3 regions of the Sporolactobacillus sp. Y61 genome follow, and region 3 is predicted to be linked to each of the others. Evidence: predicted binding sites of a transcription regulator. Region 3 holds the regulator's gene; each other region holds the start of a gene.
What was found. The regulator NrdR, encoded in region 3, represses ribonucleotide reductase genes. The targets are predictions, from matches to a motif close to AACACNATATATNGTGTT.
Positions count from the first base shown of each region.

Region 1: the regulator NrdR is predicted to act here: its motif matches at 5,271-5,288, upstream of nrdJ (ribonucleoside-triphosphate reductase, adenosylcobalamin-dependent).
Region 2: the regulator NrdR is predicted to act here: its motif matches at 5,700-5,717, upstream of nrdI (class Ib ribonucleoside-diphosphate reductase assembly flavoprotein NrdI).

Region 1 covers NZ_CP159510.1:1,556,027-1,564,248, forward strand. Annotated here, with positions in the region: gene ABNN70_RS07455 (allantoinase) at 1-1,234, shown strand, start outside; gene ABNN70_RS07460 (DUF4430 domain-containing protein) at 2,054-2,311, opposite strand; gene ABNN70_RS07465 (ECF transporter S component) at 2,480-2,998, opposite strand; gene nrdJ (ribonucleoside-triphosphate reductase, adenosylcobalamin-dependent) at 3,010-5,238, opposite strand; gene ABNN70_RS07475 (TRAP transporter permease) at 5,870-7,972, opposite strand; gene ABNN70_RS07480 (DUF1850 domain-containing protein) at 7,969-8,222, opposite strand, start outside.
Region 2 covers NZ_CP159510.1:1,784,831-1,793,052, reverse strand. Annotated here, with positions in the region: gene ABNN70_RS08470 (CAP domain-containing protein) at 1-495, shown strand, start outside; gene ABNN70_RS08465 (GDSL-type esterase/lipase family protein) at 654-1,325, shown strand; gene ABNN70_RS08460 (YpjP family protein) at 1,378-2,016, opposite strand; gene nrdF (class 1b ribonucleoside-diphosphate reductase subunit beta) at 2,135-3,115, opposite strand; gene nrdE (class 1b ribonucleoside-diphosphate reductase subunit alpha) at 3,146-5,251, opposite strand; gene nrdI (class Ib ribonucleoside-diphosphate reductase assembly flavoprotein NrdI) at 5,214-5,597, opposite strand; gene ABNN70_RS08440 (RNA degradosome polyphosphate kinase) at 5,783-7,921, opposite strand; gene ABNN70_RS08435 (exopolyphosphatase) at 7,934-8,222, opposite strand, start outside.
Region 3 covers NZ_CP159510.1:2,869,176-2,877,397, forward strand. Annotated here, with positions in the region: gene thrS (threonine--tRNA ligase) at 1-39, opposite strand, end outside; T-box leader at 130-354, opposite strand; gene ABNN70_RS13755 (DJ-1 family glyoxalase III) at 436-1,014, opposite strand; gene ABNN70_RS13760 (hypothetical protein) at 1,252-1,494, opposite strand; gene ABNN70_RS13765 (putative sporulation protein YtxC) at 1,845-2,660, opposite strand; gene dnaI (primosomal protein DnaI) at 2,996-3,928, opposite strand; gene ABNN70_RS13775 (DnaD domain protein) at 3,952-4,275, opposite strand; gene ABNN70_RS13780 (replication initiation and membrane attachment family protein) at 4,284-5,324, opposite strand; gene nrdR (transcriptional regulator NrdR) at 5,388-5,876, opposite strand; gene coaE (dephospho-CoA kinase) at 5,948-6,568, opposite strand; gene mutM (DNA-formamidopyrimidine glycosylase) at 6,565-7,404, opposite strand; partial or broken gene polA (DNA polymerase I) at 7,503-8,222, opposite strand, start outside.

The DNA.
Region 1 (8,222 bases), 1.3 Mb from region 3:
GGTCATTGATGCGGAGGGGATGACCGTACTCCCCGGCATGATCGATGTTCATGTTCATTTTGACGAGCCCGGCCGTACGGAATGGGAAGGCTTTGAGACAGGGTCATCGATGCTTGCTGCAGGCGGATGCACCACCTTTTTCGATATGCCGCTCAATGGTATCCCGTCGACTGTCACCCGACCGGCTTTTGAGGAAAAAGTTCGGATCGGCGAAAATGAATCACATGTGGATTTTGCCCTCTGGGGCGGCCTGGTCCCTGACCATGTTGATGATCTTGAAGGATTAAGCCGCGCCGGTGCCATTGGTTTCAAGGCTTTTATGTCGCCTTCAGGCAATCCGGAATTCGAATCGGTCGATGATCTGTCCCTGCTTGCCGGCATGCGCCGGATCGCCTCGCTCGGCGGCATCCTCGCACTGCACGCTGAAAGTGCTCCGATCGTCACCTTTCTGCAAAAGGAAAGAGAGGCACAGGGCCTGACCGGATATGATGATTATGCCGAAAGCCGGCCGCCGGTGGCTGAAGCTGAGGCGGTTTCCCGTGCATTAATGTTCGGTGAACTGACAGGCTGCCGGCTGCATTTTGTCCATATCAGTACAGTTGAGGCTGTGGCCTGCATTCAAAGAGCGAAGAAAAAGGGCCAGGATGTTTCCCTGGAAACGTGTGCCCACTATCTGATGTACAGTCATGAAGATTTTCGCCGGCTGGGTGTCGTGGGAAAATGTGCGCCGCCGCTTCGCTCCGAAGATGAGCGAAAAGGTCTGATTGATTGCCTGATTCGCGGAGACCTGGATATGGTCTCCTCCGATCACTCACCCTGTGAGTGGAAAGACAAAGAGCGGGACAATCTGTTTCAGGCATGGGGCGGGATCGGCGGCGGACAGTTCACTCTGCTCAGTGTGCTTGAAATCGCCAAAACCCGTCATCTGCCGCTCACACGTGTCGCCGAATGGACAGCTGGAGCTCCTGCTGCCCGCTTTGGGCTGAATGACAAGGGACAGATCCGTATAGGTGCCGATGCGGATCTGGCGATAATCAGGCCGGACGCCCCATTCAGGGTCGAGCGCGAGAAACTCTTTCAGAAAAATAAATTCAGTCTCTATGAGGGACACGAATTTCCTTCCTCTGTCGCTGCCACGATCAACCGCGGCCGGGTTGTCTTCCGAAACGGTAAGATCAGTCAGGCGGCAAAGGGCCAGTGGATTCGCCCGTCTGTGCTGCACCCTGTCAGGTAACCAAAAATCAGACCTGGTTTCGGGAAAATGTCCTGGATCATGACGGAGTAAAAATGAACCATCATCATCTCGTCAAGTCAATGAATGGAGTCCTGGTCGCAAAGGTCAGGACTTTTTTGTTAGATAAATTCACACAGATACGTCGTATTTAGTTAATATGTTGCAAAGGCGAGCGGCACATTGGAATGGGGGAGGGTACGCAGTGAAAATGTGACAACGCAGGCACAGACTTCTCCATTGGACCGCTGATTAAGGGAAGAGTCGGCCTGCACGACCCGGTGATAGCTGCACAGTTCCCGGGGCGCAGAGATCTGCCTGAAAAAGATATATCAGCCAAGTTCCGGATATATCAGCCGACTCTTGGATTTTATCAGCCGCTTCTGACCATATTTCAGCCGACTTTCGGTTTATATCAGCGGCTCCAGAAATATATCAGCCGGTCCCAGGTTCATCAGCCAATCCTGAGCATATTTCAGCCGCAATCCGGATTATATCAGCGGCTCCAGAAATATATCAGCCAGGCACGGATTTATCAGCCGCGTCTGACCATATTTCAGCCGCCTTTCGGGATTTATCAGCGGCTCAGTAAATATATCAGCCGGGTTCCGGATATATCAGCCGACCCAGAACATATTTCAGCCGCAATCCAGATTATATCAGCCGCTCCGTAAATATTTCAGCCAGACCGTCGGCTTCAACACCTTTTTTCAATTAAAGAACTTTATTTGTACTGTCCAATTCAAAGTCAAGAAAAGAGAGACTGATGAAGTCTCTCTTTTCCCGTTCTATGTGATATAGCCTCTTGCATTTCAATGACCGTTAAAAATGACTGTAGTGCCAGTTAATTCGGTCATTTTTGTGGAGGGTAAATGCGCCGGCACCGACGTCCGGCTGTTTCCCGTTCACTGTAAACAGCCATCCGGCATTTTTTGCCGCTTTCTTATGATTCAAGCTGGTCACATAAACCATTTTTCCTTTACCGCTGCTGCTCATTTCGATATGCTTTGCTTCAGTAAACTTTTGCAGTGCTGTAAAAACTGTTTCATCTTCCGATAGTGTGATTTTTCCCTTTTGCACACCTGCATCGGAACCGTCATCAATACTGATGAATACGGCACTCTTCTCCGCCGGGGATCCGATACGGTTTTCGGAGCGGTCTTTTGTCCGGTCAGAAATCCGGCCCCAAATAAAAGAAGGGCGGCAATAAGATAAATGATGATTCGATAGAATGATTTCACAACAACTTCACCTCCCAGGATACCTGCCAGACTCGCCGGCTTTTATTTTTTCGGCTTCACGCCCGAATATCCTGAACAGAAGAGGTGAAAACAGGCCGAAAATCAGATTTCCTGCCGCATGGAAGCTGTCAAACCACAGGCCGCTGATCCACAGACTGATCACGGTCAGGACAGAAGCAGAAAATGCGAAATAGGACAGGGCCATAATGAGGCCGAATAAAAAGGCGGAAAGAATCAGCCATAAAAAATAGATCCAGTGTTTCTTCGGAAGCCATGCCGACAGCAGGCCGATCAGTCCCCATGCGGCAAGATGAAAGGGGGTCCAGTATCCGAAACCGAGAAACAGATCGGAAACCAGAGCAGTCAGCATGCCTTCTGCACACCCCATTTTCCAGCCGAAAAACCATCCGGTCAGAATGATAATCAGCGTTGCCGGCTGCGCATTAAAGCCATGAATCATCAGCCGTCCGGCAACAGCGGCAGCGGTCAGGAGAGCCAGCAGTGTGATTTTACGAATGTCCGGCATGATGAACACGATTATTTAATCGGGCAGGCGCCGGTTGCACAGTCACTCTGGTCAACTAATTCAAGGTCTTTTTCTGACTGATTGCTGTTTAAGGATTGATAGATGGTTTTGACATCACCGGTAATCCCTGACTTGATTTCACGGTATCTGTCCTTACTGATCGGTTCCTTTGGCGCTTGTGCGAATCCGTGTCCACTGTAAGGCAGCAGCGAGGTGGACTTGCAAGCTTTCCGGTATTGGCGGAGCAGTCCGGCAATCTTTCCGGCTTCATCTTTGTGGAACGTAATGGTGCAGCTGACCGAGTTATCAGCCCAGTACGTCTGAAGAAAAAGCTGGGTTGCAAACTGTTCGTCAATAGATACATCATTGGCGGAGACGAACCGATCATATTCAGCACCGCCGGCTTTGACCGGGAATTCGGCAACCATCGTATTTTCAGAGTAGACGTCTTTTTCAACCTTATAGCCGGCTTTACGCAGTGCAGGCAGCAGAGGGTCACTGTCCTGGAAACGAATGCGCTGAATCAGATATTTATCGAAACTGAAGTGCATGCCTTCAGAAATCCCGGCGAGCTTGGAGACCGTTCCGGAAGGTTTGACGGTTGTATGCTTGATAGACGGCCGGCAGCTGAGTTCTTCTGAATAGGCCTGATCAGCAGCGACGGTGGACTGGTAAAAGGCATCAAAAATTCGGGCGGCTTCTTTGTTAAAGACCGGTTTCCGGTAAGTCTCTCCGGTTTCCGAATCACGGATGTTTCTGAACCCGGTCACCAGACGTTCACCGAAACGCTTCAGGACCCAATCCTGAATACCACTCATTGATATGCCGATCCGGCGATTCTTCCGGATAATCGCTCTGGAGCAGGCCCAGTCATAGTGTGAAAAGGTGACGCGTTTTGCATAGCGGACGGCAAGACGAAGCACCTCATCCATTGCCCAGCCCTGGTGTTCTGCAATTTCCGGAAAGACTTCAAACAGATTGCAGGGTTCTCCGTTACAGAGTGAGATTTCCCCGCACGGATTGGTTCCTTCAGCCTCGCCGTCAATCCCGGGCTGCCGGCCGTCCGCCAGCCGTCCGTAGTTACGGATCATATCCATATTCACGACGCCCGGCTCGCCATTATCGGCGATGGCACGCGCAACCTTGCTGTAATGGGTGAATTCAGGCGTGACGAGGACACTGTTATTGGATGCCCAGCGGTGATCCATTAATTGCTTCTGATCCTGTTTCATGGTGATGAAGTCCTGATCATCCGGATCGCCGAGTGCAATTTCGGCGCTTCTGCGGACGTTACCGGCGACGACATTTTTACCGATTAAGTTGCAAATATCCGTGCAGTCAACGGAGGTGAGCGGTCTGCCGCTGGCCTGATTCAGCACCTGGTTGACGGCGCCAAGCATCTCAATAAACGGCACCGGTCCGGCGGCTACCCCACCGAAGCCATGTATTCTTTTCCCTTTTTCACGAATTTTGCTGACGTCGATGGCCAGATGACCGCCGTTTTTTATGATCGATGAGAAGTGAGCGTCAATGAGCAGGGCACAGGACTCTACCCAGCCTTCGCGGGTATCCGGTGTCTGATAAGTCATCACGGCTGAAGGATCGTGATGCTTTTTCCAGTCCTCGGCATCCACGGCCCCGGCCTCAACCGCTGCGGCGTAATCTCCGTTCTTTTTACTGATTAAGATATCCAGATCCACCTGGCGATCTGCCGGCGGGATCTGGCTGATGTTTTTCCGGGAAACGGAGAATCCGACACCGCCGCCCTTCATCAGTTCATCAAAAAGGAAGGAGAAGGGCATCGAAACGGCCGGCTGGTCTTTTTTCAGATAGAAGGGCACGATATGGCTGTCCCCATATGCCTGCGGCCGTATCGCAATGAACCAGCAGTTATTCAGCGCATCGCCGACCCGCTTCTGGTAGTCTGTACCGGAAATCCACAGGTTACGCCCGGATGGCGTTGAGGCCAGACCGTAAATCAGTTTAAACAGGTGCTTTGCTTCCTGATTGAGCAGGCGTACGGTATCGGGTGTTGCTGTCCCGTTCTGCAGACGCGGATCGAGATTGATGTTGCCTTCAACCACACGCTTGACCGTTTCGTCCCATTCTTCAAACCGGTTCAGCCGGTCAATCCAGCGCGCATAGGTCCTTTTATACGTGACCCATCCGAGTTCTCCCCAGTGCGGATGAACGGTTGATTTTATTTTCCTGATATAGTCGTCAGATAATTTAATGTTCATAAACGGATACCTCCAGTAAGTTACCTGATTATAATACCATATATTGTGCCGCAGTCAAAGGAGTGATCTATATGTGGTATCACGACGGCCCGGACGAAAAATGGCTCTGCAGCGCAGATTTGGGGGGACAGGCAGCAGAATCCGTAAGAAGGAATTTTTTTTATGTCATGCAATCTTCAATTTTAACAGATTGAAGCGGCCGCCTGGAGTCAGAACGGTGTCCATTCTGATCATCCAGCCGGCGCGTTTGATCATGAAGCAGTCTAATGGAATCAGAACGGTGCGCCCATTCAGATCCGAATTTAAGAAACATGAGTATTTATTTTACTCAGGAGAGCGGGACCTGCATGCCGAAAAAAACATTCCAGAGCTGCAGCTGACAAAAGGCAGGCAGAAACTGAGCCCCTCTTGAACAGATGACTAAAAATGGAAAAATGTTGAATTGGGGAGAGGAGCACGTATCCCGCTTCTAAGCTTTCCGGTTGACCCTTTCCGGCCGGCAGATTGGATGGCCCTTCAGCAGGCAAAAAGACCAGCCACCCCCAGGTATGCGCTGCATGCGTAAGGGCACGCTGACCGGCACCTGCTTTCGGCGCTGCCTTTTTCGCCTCGTAACTCAGCGAAAACAAAATCATCCCCCGGCCTGTTCCGTCTGAGGAGCGGAGCGCCTGATCAGATATTGGCCAAGGATAAGGAGAACGAATACCACAGCGCCGGCCAGGCTGATCACGATATTTGGATGGATGAGCGCGATGCCTCCGCCGACGGAAATGAGGCGCTCGATCCAATACAGCCGGCGGTACCAGTACCCGATCAGACCAACTCCGAGGGCAATCATGCCGGCGACCGCTGTAGTCAGGATCCAGGCCAAATACGGATAACTGTCGACATTCATTAAAAGCAGCTGCGGTTCAAGCACGAACATATAAGGAATGATGAAGGCAGCGATGGCGAGTTTCGTTGAAATGACGCCCGTCTGCAGTGGCCGACCTCCTGATATCCCGGCAGCCGCAAATGCGGCCAGCGCGACCGGCGGCGTGATATCTGCGACAATGCCGAAGTAGAAAACAAACATGTGAGCCGGCAGGTCGCTGACGCCAAGCAGGATGATGGCCGGAGCGGCGATTGTCGATGTGATAATATAGTTTGCCGTTGTCGGGGAGCCCATGCCAAGGATGATCGACGCGATCATTGTAAAGAAAAGGGTCAGCAGCAGTTTTTCATCCGCAAGGTCGATCAGTCCGTTGGCGAGTTTCAGACCGAGGCCGGTTTTCGTGACCACCGCGACGATGATTCCCGCGGCAGCGGTTGCGGACACAACGCTGAGTGCGGTTCGTGCGCCGTCTGCGAGCGCTTCGAGCGTTTCCTTAAAATTATCGTCGAAAAAGTAGCTGGCGATGACCGTGACGAGGGCGGCGCAAATCAGCGCGGTTCCGATTGAAAAACGGCCCGAAACGCTGCTGTAGATCAGATAAAGGACGAAAACAAGACCGAAGATAACGGTATATAAGTGGCGATATCTTTCCTTTCTTAACAGGCCGACCAGAATACAGGTCAGAATGCCGTAGACGGCCGCGCGCATGATACTGAGCCCCGAACTTAAATAAAAGATCATGGCGACAATCGGGATGAGCAGGTACAGTTTGCTCAAGACGTCTTTTGCCCTGGGCAATTCTTCTCTGGTCAGTCCCCGTAAACCTGTTCTTTTCGCTTCAAAGTGTGTCATGATCCAGATCCCGAGAAAATAGAGCAGGGCGGGGATAAGAGCTGCTTTGGCGATGGTCCAGTAATCAATACCAATGAATTCAACCATCAGAAAAGCAGCGGCGCCCATGATCGGAGGCATCAGCTGGCCGCCGGTTGACGAAGCCGCTTCGACTGCACCGGAAAAGTTTCTGTTGTAGCCGAGCCGGTTCATCATCGGGATGGTGAAGGCGCCCGAAGTGACGACGTTGGCGACTGAGCTCCCGCTGACGGTCCCCTGAAGGGCACTGGAGAAAACGGCGACTTTGGCCGGTCCGCCGACCCTTTTTCCGGCTATCAGCAGCGCCAGATCGTTGAAATAGTTGCCGACGCCGGTTTTGATCAGGAACGAACCAAATAACAGGAAGAGAAAAATGAACGTCGAGGATACGGCAAGCGGTGTGCCGAGAATGCCCTCGGTCGTAAAAAACATGGATTGAACGAGACTGTCCAGGTTAACGCCGCGGTGAATGAAAAAGCCCGGCATAAACCGCCCATAATAGGCGTAGGCGAGAAAAGCAACGGCGATTAACGCAAGTGGCAGACCGACCGTCCTTCTTGTCGCTTCAAGAACGAGCAGAACGGCAGCGGCACCGACTATGAAGTCTGTTGAGGTGATCTGACCGGCCTGGCTGACAATTTGTGTGTACATCAACGGCCAGTAAGCTCCGACGGCAAATCCGGCAAGCGAAAAGAGATAATCATACCAGGCGATACGCCGGCTTTTTCGTTTTCGCTTCGATGCCGGGAAGAGTAAAAAAATCAGGCCGAGACCGAACCCAAGATGAATCGATCGATGAATCTGGGCCGGAAACTGGTGGACAGTGGCGGTAAACAGCTGGTAAAGGGAAAAAGCAAGAAGAATGAAGAAAAGAATGCCGGCCATCTTTCCGCCTGACGGCCTGAGGCGGGATTCTTTATCATATTTTTCCAGAAGTGCCTGCTGGTTTTCTGCTGAAGTGCGATTCTTTCGGTCGATTTTGTGGATCAAGTCAGCTTTCCTCCCCGCCATAAGCTCCAGTAACTGATTTTTTTATATGTGATCAGAATATTTTTTCCGGGCCCAAAATTATTTTTTAATGAATAGGTCTTTCCCTGATAGATCATCCGATGGTTGGCCACGATCGCGCCGATTGTCAGGTTCAGCCCGTGATAGGCCCCCTTCAGATTTTGTATCCTGTACTTTCCGTTTTTTACCGAAAAGGATTCCCCGTCGCCGGCATTTGCCGGCATGCCGACCG
Region 2 (8,222 bases), 1.1 Mb from region 3:
GAGGCACCGGCAAAGCCGGCAGCCCCGGAAAAACCCGCAACTCCGGAAAAACCGGCACCGGACAAAAGTCCTGAACCTTCTGATCATCAGCAATCAACGAGTCAGATGAATGCATTTGAAAAGAAAGTCGTTGAACTGACGAATCAGGAACGAACAAAAGCCGGACTGGCGCCGCTGAAATCGGGAAATGCCCAGCTGGCGAAAATGGCACGTGCCAAATCGCAGGATATGCGAGACAGGAATTACTTTGACCACCAGTCACCGACCTACGGATCTCCTTTTGATATGATGAAAAAATACGGAATCAACTATAGAGCAGCCGGAGAAAATATTGCAGCCGGTCAAAAAACCCCGGAAGAAGTCGTTCAGGGCTGGATGAACAGCCCGGGACACCGTGCGAATATTCTCAACGCTAATTTTACAACAATTGGTGTCGGCTTTGTTGAAGGTGGATCATACGGCACGTACTGGACTCAGGAATTTATTGGAGAATAATTTTCAATCCGTTATTTTAATTCATTAATCATAAACTATAACAGGCAGCGCCGGACCATGTATCCGGCGCTGCCTGTTATTTCAAATCGGTAAGGTAACGTTGCGGGCGCTGCTGAATAGTATGAAAAAAGAAGCTTGACTTCGCGGAGGTTATGACGATGAGTAACCCGCTATATGTAGCCCTCGGCGATTCTCTTACCGTGGGCGTGGGATCAACTTTATTTTATCCTGATTTTGTCAGGCAATATCACCGTATTTTGAAAGACCGCTTCCGGCTCCCTGTCAGGCTGAAAGTGTTTGCAAGAAACGGTGCAACGACAGCAGACATTCTTCGCAGTCTGGCTCATCCGGCCGTCTCCGAAGCCGTCCGACAGGCTGGATTTATCACAATCACAGGAGGCGGGAATGATCTCCTTCGTGCCGGAAGAGCCTGGCTGAAAACCGGTGATGACAGCATAGCGAGAACAGCAGTCCGTAAATGTCTGGATCAAATGGAACGAATCCTGTCAGCTATTCTGGATATTCATCAGACCGGACCTCTCATGATCCGGGTCCTTAACCTTTACAACCCTTTATTTCATGTTCCCGGCTCGAGCCTCTGGATTGAACAGTACAATCAGGGCCTGTCTGCTCTCGAACGCTTTCCTTTTGTCCGCACGGCGGATATCTATCAGGCTTTCACCGGCTATGAGCCTTATCTGCTCAGTTTCGATCATTTGCATCCCAATCCGGCCGGCTACCGCCTCATGACGCAGGTTGTTGCTGAACTGGGGTTCGACCCTTACCAGAGATCCGGTTCCGAACATACCGGTAAGCTGCCAGAGAACTGATTTTTTTATCTATACATTCAGCCGGAACTCCATCAGCCCGGCTGTTTGACGGCTATGCCCGCCATTTAGGTGGTATATTTTTCCCCCAGTATATTTTCTTCAATTCATGATGTGCCTGAAAACCATCCCGCGCAGAATGATAATGAAAATCAAACCAGTAACCGTCAAGCGGCGGGTGATCCCGGCGGACGTGCAGTTTGAGTACATTTTTTCCAGAATCCGTATTGTAAATGTGCAAAATTCGTTCACCCAGTCCCGGTGCAGCAGAGTGCGTTACGGCAAGACTGCGGACCCACTCTGAATCATGGCCGCGACTTAGCTCCCGTATGACGGCTGCAAATGCAGGAGCCACTTCAGTAGCATACTGATAACCCATTTTCTCTGTGATCCGCCGACCAAATTTATGCAGGCCCTGATACCTGACTTCCAGGAGCGCATAGGACGAAAAGGCACTGATCAGTTTCTCCACCGGCTCATTGTCAGGAACTGCGGCACTCCAGCCTGTTCTCCTGCTTGCTTCCTGCGTCTCTACATAAGCTGGAAGATCTGTTTTCTGACCTTTCGTGCTCTGGATATTTTGCTTATCACTTTGTTTATCAAGATAATTCGCCGGAAAAGTGGGGACAATGGCGCCAAATGTCAGTACAGCGACTATTCCAATTAGTGTTTTTCTCATGAATTTTGGAATCAAAAAATCCCCTCCCGGCTCTCCGTCATCTGTACTCTTATTATATCATTCGCAGCGCTCCGAAACATCAGTCCTTCTTTCGAAAAAACAGCCTGCGAAGAGGATCACAGGCTGTCAGGAGTTACACATTATCAAATTTAAAATCGTCGTCAGTTAAGGGTTCGATATTCAGCGGAACAACATAATCTCCTTTTGTTGAGAAGAAATCATGATTGATCGTACCGGTATCAATCCCGTTCAGCACAATCTGGCTGACCGGATCATGTTCGTATTTATCGTCCCGGCCCAGATTCTGCAGTGCCCGGTTGGCATTATACAGGACGTAATCGTTCACTTCTTTCACCAGACCGACATCCGCATAGATCTTTTGCGTGTATCTCTTCTCGATATCAAGCAAATGGTCAAGGAGTTTAAAAGATTCATGATCCGCCTTCACTCTTTCACTGTCCGACAGATCCTCCTGGTAAAGCCTCTGGGCGACCATTCCGGTAAAACTCCCGTGAATCGATTCATCCTGAATGATTTTCCGGATGATCTCACCGCTGGCAATCATCCGCCCCTGTCCGGACAGGTAAACCGGATAGAAGAAGCCACTGTAAAAGGAAAAGCTTTCAAGGAAAACGGATGCGGTCATGGCCATATACCGTTTAAACGGCGTCACATTTTCCCGCCGATCATAAAGCTGGTTATACCAGAAGGCAATCGCCTGATACTTTGCCTGAAGTTCCGGCTGCCGATCTACCCATTCACCCAGATAATAATTGGTTTTCTTCGATGGTATGAGCGTTGAAAAAATATGGGAATAAGATTTTGCATGGATATGTTCCATCATCCCCATCCAGGCAAACACAGCCTGCTCATGCATATTATCATGATGAATCGAGATCAGGGGCATGCCGTTATCCCCCTGTTCACGATCAAGCCCTGTCAGCCCGGACAGGACTTCGACATAGGTACGCCGTTCTGCCTCAGTCATCCGGCCCCAGTCGGGCAGATCCCGTGAAACCTTGAAGGCCTCTTCTGTCCAGAACTGATTGATATTTTGCTTCCAGTATATCTTTGCAATCTGGTTATCACTGTTGTTCCAGTTTATAGCTTTCATTTTCCAACCGTCCTTACATGCTTGATCGTATCATACGGCGCAGGCTGTGCATTCTTCCGGCGACAGCAGCTGTGTCCGCGTGTAATACAGTGATTTCAATCCTTTTTTATGGGCATAGACATAAAGCCGTGCCAGCTGTCTCGTGCTGGTCATGCTGTCAACATACAGAATGGTCGACACGCCCTGATCCACATGTCGCTGGATTTCGGCAATCATATCAATGACCCGGTACTGATTCGTCTGATACGCCGATTTAAAGTACCACATCGTCTGCGGGGACAGGAAGGGCATGGGATAGATGGTTTCGCTGTTACCGTATTTGCGCCGCTCAATGACATTGACAACAGGCATGACCGAACTGGTTGCATTCTGAACATAACTGATGGACTGTGTCGGTGCGATCGCAAGACGATAGGCATTATATAACCCGAATTTCATCACCTTTTCTTTCAGATGCGCCCATTCTTCCGTTGTTGGAATGTGAATCGCCTGAAACAGTTCGGCTGCACGTTCTGTCCGCGGACCAAAATACTCCTGTTCGTACTTTTTGAAGTAAGAGCCATCCGCATAGTCGGACTTTTCAAACCCCTTAAATGTTTCCCCGCGCTCCCGGGCAATCAGCATCGATTTTTCAATCGAATAATAATTGACCAGCGAGAAAAAGGTACGAGCGAAATCCCGGGCCTCTTCCGATTCATAGGCGATCTGGTTCTTTGCGAGGTAACCATTCAGATTCATTGCACCCAGGCCGACGGAATGCAGTTCCTGATTTGCAAGGCGTACTCCGGGAGCATTGGCAATGTGGGTCATATCGCTGACCTGGGTCAGTGCCTCGATGCCCGCATGGACAGAATCACGGATTTTGCCACTTTCCATCACGTTGACGATATTAAGTGAACCCAGAATACATGAGACATCACGGCGGATCAGATCAGGTACATCATAATCATTGATTGTTGACGTTTCCTGCAGCTGGAAAATCTCTGTACATAAATTAGACATTTTGATATTTCCGAGCCGGTGCAGCGGATGATTTTTATTGGCGTTGTCCTTATAAAAAATATAGGGATAGCCGGACTGCATCTGCATCTGGGCAATCAGATTGAGAAATTCACGTGCATCGGCACTCTTCTTTTTCACCGACGGATCAGCAACCAGCTGATCATACATTTCATCCATGTTCATATCATCCAGGTGTTTGCCATAAGCTTTATATACGGTATAAGGAGCGAACATGAAGAAGGGCTTTCCCTCTTCAGCCAGTTCGAAAAATTTTCCCGGTACGATCAGTCCGATGGAGAGCGTTGACAGCCGAATATCTTCGTCCGCATTCTCCTTCTTAGTATCCAGAAATTCTGGTGCATCCCAGTGGAAAATATTCAGATAAGCGGCACCGGCACCCGGTCTCTGGCCGAGCTGATCGGCATAGGAAAAACCAAGCTGCAGTTTCCGTGCAACCGGCACAACACCCTTTGCCACCCCTTCAACGCCTTTAATCGCTTCACCGCGGGCGCGTATTTTCGAAAGATTAAGGGCCACCCCTCCGCCAATTTTCGACAGCTGCTGGGATGTACTTTCTATGTAGTTGATTGAATTCAGAGAATCATCGGCTTCAATCAGAAAGCAGGACACCATTTCACCGCGTCTGGCTTTGCCTGCATTCAGGAAAGTCGGAGTCGCCGGCTGGTAACGTTGCTCCATCATGGCATGCATCAGCCGCAGCGCTTTATCAAAATCACCATGTGCAAGAAAGAGTGAGACAATAGACACGCGTTCATCATAGTTTTCCAGATAGTGAGATTTATCATTGGTTTTCATCGCATAGTCACGATAAAATTTACTTGCAGCCATAAAGGACTTAAATGTGAAGTTATAATCCGCCGCCATCCGGTGCAGGGATTCTATTGCCCTTTCATCATACTCACTGAATACATCATAATAGTAATGATGATCAACCAGGTTATGCAGTCGGTCTAAAATACTGTCGAACCGGACGGTCTTTGCACGTACTTCTTCCAAAAAAGCCTGAATAGCCTCCTGATCTTTTTCCAGCTGATAGAAGCCCTCTTTTCCACGTGTGAGCACCTCATTATTCAGCTCAATGTATGACTTCTGCCTGGTCGCTTCGTTCAACAAATGCCCTCACCCTTTCCCGAAAATTCACAACGTCTTCTGCTGTTCCGCCCAGCTCAAATTTGTATAATACCGGGACATGGCAGGTCTCTGCAATTACATCAGCGGCATGGGCAAAATTTCTGCCCCAGTTCCGATTGCCGCTCGCTGCTACTGCCCTCAGATAACGCCCGTTTCGCGCCAGAAAATGTTTGACGCACTCAGGGGCATCGCCGAACCCAATGGTGTTGGTCACCAGGATGAACGGCTGATCGACTGTATCTGTTTGACTGATGGGCTGAAATGAAAGCCCCGTTTTACTTAAAAAACGTCTGACATTTCCGGTCATACTTTCATATAATATGAGCACCGGAATCCCCCCTGAAAAAAGAAAAAAGCCTGTTCAGACTGTTTTCCAAATTATGTTCATTTTACTCGGATAGTACTACATATAGCCTGTAATCATTAATTTACCACAATATATAGTAAGTGGCAAGCAGTCAGCTCTTGTTCTGGCAGGCGAATCAGGGAAACACGGGAGATAAGCGGAGCGCATTATTTCTGCTCCTCCGGATTCTCTTTTCCGACGATCGGCGTAAAGGTACGCTGTTCATGGATGGACTTATGGCGGGTGATGGAACGCTTCTCCGCTTCACGTGCAAAATACTCCTGTGCATTCATTGCTGTTTTCCCTCTCCGGTCCTTCTTTCTGTATTTTCCGTCACGGCCAAGCACCCGGGTTTTCACATTATCGTTCATCATAATCCGGAAAATCTCAATAATCTGTGCCCGTATCTTTTCATCTTCTATCGGGAACATCAGTTCAACGCGTCTGTTCAGATTGCGCGGCATCAGATCTGCACTGGCCAGAAAAACTTTCTCTTCGCCGCCATTTCCAAAAATATATATCCGGCTGTGCTCCAGATAGCGCCCGACGATGGAATGAACCTCGATATGCTCACTGATTCCGGGTATCCCCGTCCTGAGGCAGCAAATTCCGCGGACAATCAGTTTAATCTTTACGCCTGCTGCAGATGCTTTATAGAGTGCCTTTATCATCCCGTCATCGGAAAGAGAATTCATTTTTGCATGGATGAAGGCCGGTTTCCCCGCCCGCGCGTTTTCCGTCTCGCGTTCGATCAGATCAAGTAACGTGTTTCTCAGCCAGAGCGGCGCCATGACCAGTTTGTGAAAATAAGGCGGCTCAGAGTAACCGGACAGCATATTGAAAACATTCGAGGCATCAATACCCATCTGCTCATTACTTGTAAGCAGACCCATATCCGTATAAAACTTTGCAGTAATATCATTGTAATTACCCGTTCCAAAATGCATGTAACGCTTGATACCGTTTGTCTCCCGTCGGACAATCAGAGCCATCTTACAATGCGTTTTCAGCCCGACAAGCCCGTATATGACATGGCATCCGGTTTTCTCCAGCTTTTGTGCCCAGTTGATGTTGTTTTCTTCATCAAACCGTGCTTTGAGCTCAACCAGAACGGTGACCTGTTTCCCGTTTTCCGCCGCTTTTTCGAGATAACGGATAATCGGTGAATTTCCGGATACACGGTAAAGGGTCATTTTTATCGCAAGTACACTTTTATCGCTGGACGCCTGCCTGATCAGCTCAATCACCGGTTCGAATGAATCATAAGGATGGTGCAGAAAGATATCATGTTTTCGCATGGTATCGAAAATAGAATGTTCCATCAGTTCATAATGAACGAACGGGTGATGAACCGGAAAACGCAGATTCTCGTTATCATCAAGTGTATCAATCATCTTCGAGAGAAAAGTCAGATCAATCGGTCCATTGACGCGATAGACGTTGTCGGCACTCACCGAAAGACGATTGATCAGTTTATGAATCAATCGATCACTGATCCCGGCTTCGACATCCAGGTGAATCACGTTACCGCGCTGTCGAAGACGAAGCTGTTTCTCAATTTCTTTCAGGAGGTCTTCCGTATCTTCCTCATCGACTTCCAGATCCATATCACGCATCACCCGATAGCATGACGCTTCATCAATATCATAGCCAATAAATAAGTCTCCCAGGTGACGGCGAATGACATTTTCAAGCAGGACAAAACTGACGCGGCCCGCCTCATCCGGAACCCGGATCACGCGGGAAAGGACATTGGGTACCTGAACGGTCACAAATTCAAGGTGTCTGGTGCCGCTCCCTTTTTTATGGATCAATGCGGCAATGTTGATGCTTTTATTTAAAATAAGCGGGAAAGGGCGCGAAGAATCCACCGCCATCGGCGTTAATACAGGGTATACTTCCCGGCTGAAATAGTGATCTGTATAATCGAGCTGTTTTTCACTGAGTTCCGCAAGCTCATAGATCCGGATGTTCTGCTCACTCAGCAGTTTTTTCAGGATGCGGTTATAAGTGGTGTACTGCTGTCCAATCATTTTGTGTGCCGCTTCACTGATCAGTGAAAGCTGCCTGTCCGGTTTCAGACCGGCGGGATCCGCCTTTTCATAACCGACGTTAACCATGTCACTGAGTGAGGCCACGCGAACCATGAAAAATTCATCCAGATTACTGGCCGTGATCGAAAGAAATTTGACGCGTTCAAACAACGGGTTATCTTTATCACGCGACTCTTCCAGTACACGCTCATTAAATTGCAGCCAGCTTAATTCACGATTTGTAAAATATTCTGTTTTCCCGTATTGATCCATGATTGAATCCCCTCATCCTTTTAATATCGGTTTCAATCCGTAAACTTCTTCAAAATATCCAGATTTTTCCCCAAATGTCAAATGTTCAAGGGATAAGTCATCTTCGGCTGCCGCAGTAATAACCACCTGGTCGTGTTTAAGAGAAACCGTGATACGTCGGACCTTCTGCTGGCGGCTGTCATCAAGGGCATCCGCAAGACGCAGAATAGCGGCAAGCTTGGCTACAATCAGTCTGCTGTCCGGATCAAGTATACTGAATGCTGCAGACCCTTTCACCGGAGTTTCTACACTGTGATAACGT
Region 3 (8,222 bases):
TACTGACTTATCAGGAAAAGTCAGATTAATTTCAGACATAGATATTCACTCCTAAGTAACATGTTTTTCAGCACTGCTTTGAAAGACCAGGTGAATGAAGAAAGAAAAAATAAAAAAGCACCCGTCCGCTAAAGGGACGAGTGCTTTCTCGTGGTTCCACCCTTGTTCCCGCCCGAATCTGCAGTATCCGGGCGGCTCAAGATTGCTGATAACGGACAGGTGTCCGCCGGCAGATACTCATTTCTCCGCCAAAGCTCAGAGGTGGTAAATCAACCCGTCTGCCAGAGGCTTGCACCAGACGCCTCCTCTCTGAAAACAGAACAGGAAAATCCGTGTCCTCATCTTCACCGATCATATATTCAAAGTATAAACTGATTATAGGCTCCCCATGAAAGAAAATCAAGTGACCCCATGAAAGAACGCGAAAAGCACAGGTTACGCTTTTATTTTCTCCTTATTCGCCATCAGAAAATCAAACAGCATGTCTTTACTGACCTGTTCTGCTTTCTCAGTCAGTCCGAGCTGACGCAGGATCTCCAGACCAATCGGGAGCGTCGTTCCGGCTGCTCTCGAAGTAATAATATTCCCGGAGACAACGACCGGATCTTCCGAATAATCAGCATCTTTGATATGGCTCCTGAAATCCGGATTGCTGGTCACCGTTTCACCTTTCAATATACCGGTACGTTCCAGGGCAATCGGTCCCGCACAAATGGCCGCTACTTTTTTCCCACTGTCATGATAATAGCGGATCAGCTCCTGAACACGTTCATCGTCCCGGAGTGTTGTCGCCCCTTTCGTTCCTCCCGGCAGATAAATACCGTCAAAATCTTTCAGTCCGGAACTGTTGATGTCCGTATCTGCCTGAATCACTATATGTCTGGAACCTTCGACCAGTTTGCCGCCAAGAGAGCACAGAACCACTTCCACACCGCCTCTGCGGAGTACATCAATCGCTGTGACTGCTTCTGTTTCTTCAAAGCCCTCAGCAAGAAGCACAAGTATTCTCTTCAAAAAGATCCCTCCTGTTCAGATTCATTGTCTTTATCGTACCATATCCATCATCCAGATGATACGCTCATGCTGTAGAGAAAAAAGCCGGCAGCCGGGCACAACCCTGAGGGTCGGCCGGCTGCCGGCAGTCACCGGATGATCATACCCGCTTTACGTACTGCTTCTGATTTTCTGAATACATATACCTTATATTTCATCATTCTAATCTCCCCCTGTAACGTATTTTTCATGCTCGCATTAATAAAGATAACGTGACATCTCAGCCCGCCGGTTCAGCATATCTTCCCGCAGCCGTTTAATCCGTTTATTGTCCTCATAGCGCCGAATTCTTGACCTGGACGGTCTGACTGATACCGTCAGACTGATGGTCAGAAAGTTTATACTCAGCATTCGTTTCCCTCCTCCCTGTACCGGGATGGTTTCTCTCAAAAAATTCTTCCCCGCAATGGTACGGGGCGCTTTCACTGCAAGCTGTTGCATCTTTCAATGCCTCCTGTTTTCATTGTATTTATATAAAGGTATCCCGCACCGGCGGGACAACCTTATACACAAGACGCAAAAAGGCCGCAGTCCATTACGGATCCGCGGTCTTTCAGAAAAAAGAGCGCAAAAAAACCGCAGATACCGGTGGCCTGCGGCTGTTCTTCAGTTCAATTTTTTTATCTGTCTCACTGTCAGTTCATGCCGGGACCATCGTCAAATCGTATTCAGTTGATGCTGTAGTCGTTCTGACATTTTCAGTCATCATTGCGATGGCCTCCTTCATTTGTTTCACTTTTTCCAGTATATCCCTGGTCATTCATTTTGTAAACCCTTAATTCTGCCTTTTTTCAATGAAATCCCGCTCCATGCTCCGTCTGAACTTCCCGTGGAAAGAAAAAAACCCGATCTTCAAATACTGTACTCAGTGTTTTCATAATGCTGTGTTCCGGACGATCTGTAAAAATGACTACCTGCTCCGGTGCCAGAGCGATCAGGCTCAGGATTATGGAGGGCTCCGCGTCGATCCCCCATTGTCTGAGTAACGGATAAAAGGAGCGTACAGACTGTACATTGCGGATCAGCCGGTGATTTTCGTCAAAGATTTTGAACGGTTCATCATCATAGACTTCGATTTTTTCACAAAGCGGTTTGTACGCGCGGATAATCCGGCGCAGCTTATCAATAAAAACCTGATATTCCTGCTCCAGCTTATATTCATCAATGGCCAGCTCGGTGATCCGTCGCAATGTCCGCTTATATGAAGTGAGTCGGAAATGTAAAATGGATGCAAAAGAGAGGGTACTGTGTTCCGTCAAAACACCCTCCAGCGCCTCCTGAATCAGCTGTTTCCGGTCCGGCAGTGTCTCCATGCGCGGAAGATCGTTTTTTTCACCGGCGAGAATGGCCGTGATAATATTCATGATGGCTGTTTTCTCTCCCGGATCCTTAAAAAAATAATATTTCTCGATGATGTTATACAACCAGCCGTTCTCATATTTCCCTATGATATATTTTGTTATCAGGGAAGATAAAGTCCTCCAGTCGGTGCCCGTTTCCGGAAATATGGCCAGACGGCTGTTAAACAGCAGTACACGGACATCCTGTCTGTAAGCAGACGGCATCCTCCTGTAAAATTCAACCGCTTCCTGCCTTGTCTCAAACACAATATCCAATGATTCTTCCTCCCCGTCCTATTCTTTTTACAACTATATGGGTGGAAGGAACGAATCATACGTATAAAAAAACCATCTGGAAAATAAAGTGAAACGTCAATCAGTGGGGAGCCCGAGCGTACAGGACGTTTTCGTGCAGGCGTTGCGATAGGACGTACGCATTTTAGCCTGCGCATCCCCCACGAATCGGATTATTCGTTGTTGAATCCGGCGGGATTTTACAGCAAGGTATCCCCGGCCCGGCCAATTCGTTTACCCGCATGACCCGGAGGTGGACCTGCCCGTTCATGCGGGAAAAAAAAAGCGGCAACCCTTGCCGCACTGATTTATCTTCGATTTTTGCCATCCATCTGAATCAATTTAGTAAAATGTCGAATACGTTCCATCACTCGTTTGGCTTTGACATTTTCTATCCCGCTTTTCTGAGAATAGGAAAAGTGGTTTTCCAGCTCATCATAGTTAAAATTAGAGGTGTACAGAGTGGGCAGATGCTCCATCATGCGATATTGAAGGACACTGCCCAGCACCTCATCACGTACCCAGGGTGTCATCGTCTCTGCACCAATATCATCCAGAATCAGAACGGGCGTTTTTTTCAGCACATCCAGTTTGGAATCAACGGTATTATCCTGAATGGCGCCCTTAATTTCTCTGAAGAAATCAGGGACATAAATGATCAGAGAGGCGACATGACGTTTCTGAGCAAGACTATTCATAATTGCCCCCATCAGATAGGTCTTTCCAACTCCAAATTCACCGCATAGATACAGCCCCTTGGCTGTTTCCGGATCTTTAAGATAATCACGGACAAAATCACCAGCCGCTTTCAGCGCTTCCTGACGCCCCACTTCATTTTTGTCAATGGTTTTAAATGTTGCGCTCAGTATTTCTTTGGGCACATAGTAACTGCGAATCAACCTGCTTTGACGACGCCTGTTCTGATCTTCACGAAGCAGAGGACAGGCTTTGAAAGTCAAAGCCGGATCGCCATGATCATTAATCAGTTCCGGGCGAAATCCCTTCATCATATTGGGACATTGCTCAAGGCCCGGACAATGGGCACAATGTTGCCATTCCTCGACAAACTGATACAGTTCGGGCAGATGTCTGGTCCATTTTTCCTGGTCAATTTGTGGATTTTGGTCCATAAATGACCGGATTTTCGGGTTTTCTATTAGCATTTTTCTTATTTTTTCCGTACGACGTTGAAGTTCCTGCTGGCCTATGAGACCTTTCATCAGTGATTTGATCGGCTCCATTTTCCCACTCCCGGCAAATAGCTTCAGATGCTGTTCAGGTAATCTTCCAGCCATTTGGCTCTTTTTCTGGCTTCTTCTTCAGAGACTTTGTCCTTTGTTTCATGATTTTTCCCTTTCATCCATTCCGGGACAACCTCATGATGCACACGCTCGGCTGTCCGGCGCGGACGGTTCGTCTTTTTAACTGGAGACTGTTTCTGATCATCCCGTTTTCTTTTCTCCTCTCTTGCCACAAACATCGCCTCACGAACTGTCCGGACATTTGCCCGGGACCATTGGGCGGCTATTTTTTCGACAAAAGATTTATTTAAATTATTATCGTTGACTTTCGCCACATAATCAATCAATACATTAATTACACCGGGGGCAGTTTCGTGTCGAACATCAGATTCTCAACCAGTCTGAGGTCCGGCGCCGCCGGACGACTGCCATACCCAAGCTGTTCAAGCAGCTGGTAAGGCGAATTGGTTTCGTACCAGGCGATCAGCTGTTCTTTCTCATTACGTGGTTCTTTACCTTTCATTTCACTATGTGATGACGGCTGGGTCCGATCGTACAGGGCAGGCATTTCTTCCGGACCATGTTCCAGTTTGTAGAAGTCTCTGACCTCTTTCCGGAGCATCTCGATATCAACGATACCGGTATGTAGTGAGGCCGATTCAATTGCCCGGCTCATATCAAAAGGCGTTGTCTGATAGACAAATGCCAGTTTTTCAACGGCTGCCTTGACTTCATCGGTCAGCGCATCCTCAGTAAGTATAGCATCGGAAAGGTAACCTCTCAGTTCTTGAAAATTGAATGGTTTGCGCAGATGAATCTGCCCCGATTCCGCACGTCCTTCCCAGGATGTCCCATCAGGTGTTGCTGCTTTTTCCTCAGAAACCTCCCCCGAAGGAAGGGATTCGAAAACATCATCGAATGCTGCCGAAAGATCCTGGAACTCGTCCATGCGAATGGTTTTCACTTCGAAAAGCTGCGCCAGCTTTTTAAAATCACGCGACCCGATCTGATGATAGAGAAACACACTCAGAAGATCATCATGAAAAAAACGGGCGGGTGTCATTGGAGGAAAAAGCCGGTATAGAAACAGGCCCGGGTCGGACTGCTTTTTCTTTAACGTCTGCATCAGTCCGACAGCCTCCAGTTTCTTTCTTGCCTTAAGGATCCGATCAAGTGACAGATTCATCACACTCATCAGATGGTGATGAGTGGACAGAATCCCCTGTACAGACGCATCCAGCTCCTGCCAGAGGGTAAAATACAGGCTTGTGGCTTCAATTCCAACCAGCGGCTGATACAAACTCGTAATAATTTTCTGGTCATAGAAATGAAGAATCCCGACTGATCGGACCGCATAATGATCGCCGGGCAAAATTTCTTTCCATGATTGCAGCATTGCACTGCATCCTCCCCTCATCCTTTGTCAATCAGCGGAAACGACGGAGAGCCTGACACACTTTCAGGAGTGATCTGATTTGCTGCCTTTTTCTTTTTCCAGCTGATCTTTCAGTTCCTGTATCTCGCGTGCAAAAACATTAATATCTTTAAACTGACGATAAACGGATGCAAAACGGACATAAGCCACTTCATCTACTTTTGCCAGTTCATTCATCACCAGTTCACCGATTTCATGGCTGTTGACCTCTGAACGCCCCTGGTCGCGCAGCTTTTTTTCAACACTGTTTGCCAGATCCTCAAGCTGCTCAAGCGGCACCGGCCTTTTTTCACAGGCTTTAATCAGACCGCGCAGAATTTTATCTCTGCTGAATGCTTCCCGGTTGTCTCCCTTTTTGACAACGACAAGCGGCATTTCTTCAACCTTCTCAAAAGTTGTGAAACGATAATGACAGAATTCACATTCTCTACGTCTCCGAATAGCCCGTCCGCTGTTAACAGGACGAGAGTCCAGCACTTTTGTCCCATCTTTTCTGCAGCTTGGACAGCGCATTTTCCCACCTCTTATTTGTGGTATATATTACTTTCATTTTATCCTACACGGTCACGTATGAAAAGGTCTGGCTAAATTCTCCGGTTATCCGGGCAGCAGGAGATGCCCCAGAGTTTAAGCAGGGCCGCCATTTGTTCTTCTGTCTGCCGGATAGACCCATTATTATCGATCACAGCGCTCGCTTTTCGCTCTTTCTCCTTAAGAGACATCTGAGCTGCTATACGTGTTTCTGCCTGCGATCGACTTAATCCGTTTCTCGTCATCAGTCTGTGCAACTGATTTTCCCGGTTCACCGTGACAACGATCGTCTTATCCGCCCAGTGATCCAGACCGCCTTCAAAAAGCAGCGGGACATCGAGAAAAACGACCGGTGCGCCGAGCTTCCTGAAGGTGGAAATTTCTTTCCTCATACGCGCACGAATCAGGGGATGCAGCATTTCATTCAGCCTTCGCCGTTTCTCCTTATCTGTAAAAATAATCCTGCCAAGCGCCTGCCGGTCAAGAGAACCATCCTTGTGCAGGATATGCGGGCCGAAAGCATCCGCAATTTGCTTCAGTGCACCACTCCCCGGCTCGACAACCTCACGGGAAATCCGGTCCGCATCGATCAGCGGATAATGATGCCGATTCAGCCAGGCGGACAGGGTGCTTTTCCCGCTGGCGATTCCTCCTGTGAGCCCAATGATGATCATCTGGCGCGCCTTCTTCTCTGGCAGGATGGACAGAAGTGTGTACCCCGCCCGTCAACTTTTATTTTTTCAATCAGAGTTCCGCAGTTTAGACAAGGCTCTCCGGCGCGTCCGTAAACCTGCAGTTTCTGCTGGAAAAAGCCCATTTCTCCCCGGCTGTTTACAAATGTCCGGATACTGGTTCCACCCATTTTTATCGCTGCTTTCAAAGTACCAACGATAGCCCTGAAGAGTCTGGAAATATCACGCTTCGTCAGGAAAGATGCCGGACTCAGAGGATGAATTCCTGCCCGGAACAGGGCCTCATCTACGTAAATATTCCCCAGTCCGACGACGATTGACTGATCAAGAAGAAAAGGTTTAACCGGTCTTGATGTTTTTCGACAGGCCGCAGCCAGAGTATCGGCTGTAAACGACGGGGAGAAGGGTTCCGGGCCGAGCTTATTCAGTGGAAGCTGATTCCACTCCTCTCCTTTTTTAAATAAGTGCATCGTCCCAAATTTACGGACATCCCGGTAACGGAGTGCCGTCCGATCGGTAAAGTGGAAGATGACATGCGTATATTGATCAACCGGTTCAGATTCCGGATCCAGCCTGTATCTTCCTTCCATGCGCAGATGAGAAATCAGTACATACCGGTCAAAATAGATCAGCAGAAATTTTCCTCTTCGACCAACATGATGAATAGTCTGTCCGCGCAACAAACGGCAAAATGCGTCCGTATCTTCCGGTCTGCGAATGATTTTCTTCCAGCGTACTTCGACACTTTTCACCGTCTTCCCGATGACAAGCTGATTTAATGTCCTTTTCACCGTCTCTACCTCAGGTAACTCAGGCATAATATTTCCCCTCTGTATGTTAAAAAACGGCTGGCCGGTTGCAGAATGGCCAGCTTCGTTTTTCTTATCTTTTTCCCGCAAAGAATGACCTGTACCCGTTATTTGGCATCATACCATGTCGGACCGCAGGCGCATTCTACTTTCAGGGGTACAGTCAGTTCAATGGCATGCTCCATAATCTCAGGAACAACCTGTTTCATAGTTTCAAGCTCCTCCTCAGGAACTTCGAAAATAAGTTCGTCGTGCACCTGGAGAAGCATACGCGATTGAAGATGCAATGCTTCAAGACGCTGGTCCATATTGATCATCGCCTGCTTGATGATGTCGGCCGCACTGCCCTGAATCGGTGTATTCATTGCGGTTCTTTCTGCAAAACTGCGCCTGTTAAAATTTCTGCTTCGGATATCAGGAAGATAGCGTCTCCGATTGAGTAATGTCGTCACATAACCATTTCTTCTTGCGCTTTCGACAATTTCTTTCATATAACGCTGAACTCCGGATAACTTTCGAGATATTTTTCAATAAACTTTCCTGCCTGTTTCCGTGTAATGCCGATGTTCTGCGAGAGTCCATAATCACTGATCCCGTAAATAATACCGAAATTTACAGCCTTGGCATGCCGCCGCATCAGCGGTGTGACGTTCTCACGATCCACGCCGAAAACATCCATCGCTGTTTTGGTATGGATATCCAGTCCATCGATAAAGGCCTGTTTCAAATGATCATCATCAGCAATATGTGCGAGAACACGCAGTTCTATTTGAGAATAATCCGCCGAGAACATCTGCCAGCCCTTCTCAGCCGGTAAAAAAGCTTTA